Regions from separate parts of the Lacrimispora indolis DSM 755 genome, predicted to be linked through region 2. Evidence: riboswitches for the same ligand, from Rfam matches in the RefSeq annotation. Region 2 holds a riboswitch; the other holds the start of a gene.
What was found. A riboswitch is a leader RNA that binds a small molecule or an ion and turns the genes downstream of it on or off. The one in region 2 is predicted to bind glycine.
Positions count from the first base shown of each region.

Region 1: linked by a shared signal. The riboswitch ahead of K401_RS0111715 (alanine/glycine:cation symporter family protein) and the one ahead of gcvT (glycine cleavage system aminomethyltransferase GcvT) in region 2 are both predicted to bind glycine.

Region 1 is NZ_AZUI01000001.1:2,424,052-2,426,524, reverse strand. Features, by position in the region: gene metK (methionine adenosyltransferase) at 1-504, opposite strand, end outside; SAM riboswitch class I at 693-821, opposite strand; glycine riboswitch at 1,034-1,126, shown strand; gene K401_RS0111715 (alanine/glycine:cation symporter family protein) at 1,233-2,473, shown strand, end outside.
Region 2 is NZ_AZUI01000001.1:5,822,118-5,824,590, forward strand. Features, by position in the region: gene gcvT (glycine cleavage system aminomethyltransferase GcvT) at 1-1,076, opposite strand, end outside; glycine riboswitch at 1,229-1,294, opposite strand; glycine riboswitch at 1,295-1,377, opposite strand; gene K401_RS0128275 (EAL domain-containing protein) at 1,486-2,473, opposite strand, start outside.

The DNA.
Region 1 (2,473 bases), 3.4 Mb from region 2:
AGTTCCATCCTTGCGGACCTTTGTGAGCTTAAGAGCCAGCTTATGGGCAAGAGCGATGGGATAAGGCATGTATTCTTCCGTTTCATTGCTGGCAAAGCCAAACATCATTCCCTGGTCTCCTGCTCCAATGGCATCGATCTCTTCGTCAGACATCTTGTGTTCCTTTGCTTCCAAAGCCCGGTCAACGCCTAAGGCAATGTCTGCAGACTGCTCATCTAAGGCTACCATAACGCCGCAGGTATCGCAGTCAAATCCGTATTTTGCACGGTCATAGCCGATTTCCCTTACAGTCTCCCGCACCACCTTCTGAATGTCCACATAGGCATGGGTGGTTATTTCTCCCATGACCATGACAAGCCCGGTGGTACAGCAGGTTTCACAGGCCACACGGCTCATGGGATCCTGCTTTAACATCTCATCCAGAATCGCATCAGATATCTGGTCGCACATTTTGTCCGGATGTCCTTCTGTAACGGACTCGGAAGTGAATAATAATTTTTCCATGTTGTCATTTCCTCCTTCTTACCCATGTACTTTGGGCATGCAGGCATGCCGCAGGGTGTTTTCCTTTCTGCCCTCACTCTTAGGGCTTACAGGTATACCCCTACGTCATCCCTCCTTATATGATATGGGGGAATAACAAAAAGAAAAGTCCGCAGCAACGCGGACTTGATTCAACAATGTATCAAATCCTCTTATTGCTCGATTTCTCGCTCAGGTTGGCACCTTCCAATCGCGCTTTGTGGCGAAACGCCATCATTACCGGTCGGGGTTGCCGTGACTTCACAGATCCTTTGTATCTCCATCACTCTGAATAAGGGATATTACGTACTTTTCATTTGTTATTCAATTGTAAGCAGCATATACTGCAAGTACATTTTAACGTATTTAAAAACTGCTGTCAAGGGAATTCTATCCTTTGGCGAAATGGATAAAGTTCTTGCAAAAATTTAATCACTATTGTATAATGACACCATTCTTTAAATGTTCGCCATATGAAATCTGTGGAGTGCGCCCAGCGCAGACCGTGGACGGATGGCACTCTGGAGACATCTGCAATCATGCAGGGGCCGAAGGGGCAAGCGCTTAGGCGCGAAACTCTCAGGCAAAAGGACAGAGGCGATTTTTTCCCTTTCTTTTTGGAATATCGCATTATCTCTGTTTTTTTGTGAGTGGGAGTATCTCCCACTTTTTTTATTTCAAAAATCATTAAGGAAGGGAAGTAGAAATTAATGCAAGCAGTTGTTGAATTTTTTAACAAGCTGGACTCGGCAATCTGGGGGATACCCATGATTGTGCTGCTGTTTGGCACCCATTTGTTTATGACCGTGCGCACGGGCTTTATCCAGCGCAAAACCTTAACAGCCATTAAGCTGTCCGTAACAAAAGATCCTGATTCACCTGGAGAGGTCAGCCAGTTTCAGGCGCTGACCACTGCCCTCGCTTCCACCATAGGCACGGGCAATATTGTGGGTGTTGGTACGGCAGTATTCTTAGGCGGTCCGGGCGCTGTTCTCTGGTGCTGGCTGACCGGTGTATTCGGCATTGCCACCAAATATGCAGAATCCCTGATTGCGGTCAAATACCGTGTTCAGACCAGGGACGGCCGCATGCAGGGCGGAGCCATGTATGTGCTGGAACGGGCATTGGGTCTTAAATGGCTGGGCATACTCTTTGCACTGTTTGCTCTGTTTGCATCCTTTGGCATTGGAAGCGGCACACAGATCAACGCCATTGCCGAGATCATTGAAAACAACGTGCCCCTGCCTATCCCGCGCATTGTAATCGGCCTTGTCTTCGGCGCGATTACCGCTGTAGTCATTATCGGCGGCATCAAGTCCATTGCAACTGTGTGCGAAAAGCTTGTGCCGTTTATGGCCATTTTCTATGTGGCCGGCTGCCTGATCATTCTGTTTATCAACGCTGACTTCATCATACCTGCACTGAAGGCGATCATCACCCTGGCTTTCCAGCCCGGCGCGGTTGCCGGCGGTCTGGTCGGACGCGGCATTATGCTTGCCATGCAGTATGGTATTGCCCGCGGCCTGTTTTCCAATGAATCCGGTATGGGTTCTGCACCGCTGGTGGCTTCGGCCGCACAGACTCGAAATCCGGTGCGTCAGGCACTGGTTTCCTCAACCGGCACCTTCTGGGATACGGTTGTCGTCTGCCTTATGACCGGTCTGGTACTGGTTTCAACCATAATGAAAAATCCCAACATCAACATGGATATGATCCAAAACGGCGGACAGATGACCACTGCCGCTTTCAGCCAGATTCCTGTCCTGGGGCCGGTGATCCTGGTAATCGGCATCATCACCTTTGCTTATTCCACCATTCTCGGCTGGTCTTATTACGGGGAGCGCTGCTGTGAGTATTTATTCGGCGCCAGGGGCATGCTGCCTTATAAGGTCATCTTTGTGGCTATTGTAGTTGTAGGCCCTGTGCTGTCTCTGGATCTGGTTTGGACTAT
Region 2 (2,473 bases):
GATTTTTTATAGAATGGAAGGGGCACTACTTCTGCCTCTACTTCTCTTCCTCGCACGATTACTGTTACTTTTGTACCTGTATTTATATATTCCTTATCTAAAATGGCCATGGCAGCCGGATAGCCTAAATATGGGCAATGGGTTCCTGATGTTGTAAAGCCTGCCTTTTTTCCGTTTACAAGCACATCTTCCTGTTCCCGAATGATCCCTCTTCCTGTCACCCTTAAGCCTACCCGTTTTCTTGTAAGGGAATCCTTATCCGGCAAATGGTTCTTACCGATAAAATCCTCCTTCTGCATTTTCACGGCAAACCCGAGACCTGTTTCCACAGGATTTATCTCATCATTCATTTCATGTCCGTACAGCGGCATGCCGGCCTCCAGCCTTAAAGTGTCTCTGGCCCCCAGCCCGCAGGGCATCAGTCCGTATTCCTTACCTGCCTCCATAAGCGTTTCCCACATCGTCTCAGCATATGTATTGTCCAAATAAAGCTCAAAACCGTCTTCCCCTGTGTAACCGGTTCTGGATACCATGCATGGGATCCCTCCTACCATTCCATCAAAAACAGCATGATAGTATTTTTCAGGAATATCTGTGGTCAGTTTCATGAGTATTTCCTGTGATTTGGGACCCTGCAGGGCAATTTGTGTGATTTGATCCGAAATATCTTCAAACACCGCTTCTCCTAATTTATGTTCCAGCATCCACCGGTAATCCTTATCTTTATTGGAAGCATTTACAACGATAAAGTAATCTTCTTCTTTTTTCTTATATACGATCAGATCATCCACTGTCCCGCCCTGGTCATTGCACATGGGGCTGTATCTTGCCTGGCCGTCCGCCATACCGGTAAAATCATTGGTCAGCAGCCGCTGCAGATTCTCAAGTGCGTCTTTTCCCTTACAGCTTATTTCTCCCATATGGGAAACATCAAAAAGCCCTGCTCCTGTTCTCACTGCCATATGCTCCTTTATGATTCCCTCTTCATACTGAATTGGAAGAAGATATCCTGCAAAGGGGACCATTTTGCCATGATATTTCAAATGCATTTCATAAAGCGGTGTTTTTCGTTCCATGTGTAAACCCTCCTTAAATTTATATGATAAAGGCAGTGTCTTTTACTGCCGTCCATCCGGTTATAAAGACATCTTACTATTTTCATAATCAGGAACATCTTCCGTTTATCTGCACAAAAAAAGGCAGAGAAAAATATCCGTATAAGATATTTCTGTCTGCCTCTGTCCTTTTACCTGAAAGATTGACTTCTTCGGTACATAAATGTTCTCCAGAGTTACGTCCGAATACAATCCTTTTGCCTGAGAGTTTCTGCCTTCCCCTTCGGCGGCACAGATTTGTGCTCTCTCTCGTATTCATCATCCGTTATTTATTATTGATATTATCAGAGTATTTTGGCACTGTCAATGATTTTTTACACAACCTTTCCCCATGATTCTGACAATTGCGCTGCCGGCTTTTAAAGCATTTCTATCTCGCCGTAACGCTTTCCATCTTTTTATTCTCTGATATGCCGTGCTGATTCACATATTCCATAAATTTATCGCAGCTCAAGGCCCTGCTGAAATAAAAGCCCTGATAGTAATCACAATCAAGTTCATGGAGCATTTGGACCTGCTCTTTTGTTTCAACTCCCTCCGCCACAACCTGAACCTTCATCTGTTTGCAGAGAGTAAGGATTGTCTCCACAATCTGCTGCCGCCTCCTGTCGCTGGCAATGCGGTGAACCAGGGAAGCGTCGATCTTCACAATATTTGCATGGAAATCACACAAATACAATAAGGAACTGTGTCCCATCCCAAAATCATCAATGGAGATATCCACACCCAGCTCCCTGATTTGCTTAAGCTTGTCCCGTGTGGAATCGCCGGGATCAACTGCAGCATTTTCTGTAAGCTCAAACTCTATGCAGCCGGGCTTAAGGCCATGTTCATTGATCAGTCTCTCCACAGTTTCAATCAGCGTATCGTCATCCTTCAGCTGATTCGGGTTTAAATTGATGGAAATGGATAATCCGCCATATCCTTGATCTTGCCAACGCCGCAAATCAGACAGAGCCTTGCGGATTACCCAAATGCCCAATTGGTTGGTAAGTCCGGCCTCATCACAGATGCTTAATACAATATGAGGCGATATGTATCCGTACACAGGATGGATCCAGCGCAGCAGGGCCTCACCTCCCATAACCTCACCGCAATAGTTCACCTTTGGCTGGTATTCCAGATACAGGCTTCTTTTACAGCCCTGGAGGCTGCTCCTGATTTCAGCCAAAAGGGTGCGGGCGAGCAAACCAACATCGTCATGGCGGGAAATGATCTTTTCCTGCCTCTTTTCCCAGGTATTTTGCAGCTCCTCTGATAAAACATGGAAGGTAGTCAGGCGGTCACGTTGCTGATTCTTTGCCTGAAGCCGGACAAAAGGGAGGTAAATCAACACAGCTGCCGTCAGGTTTATCACC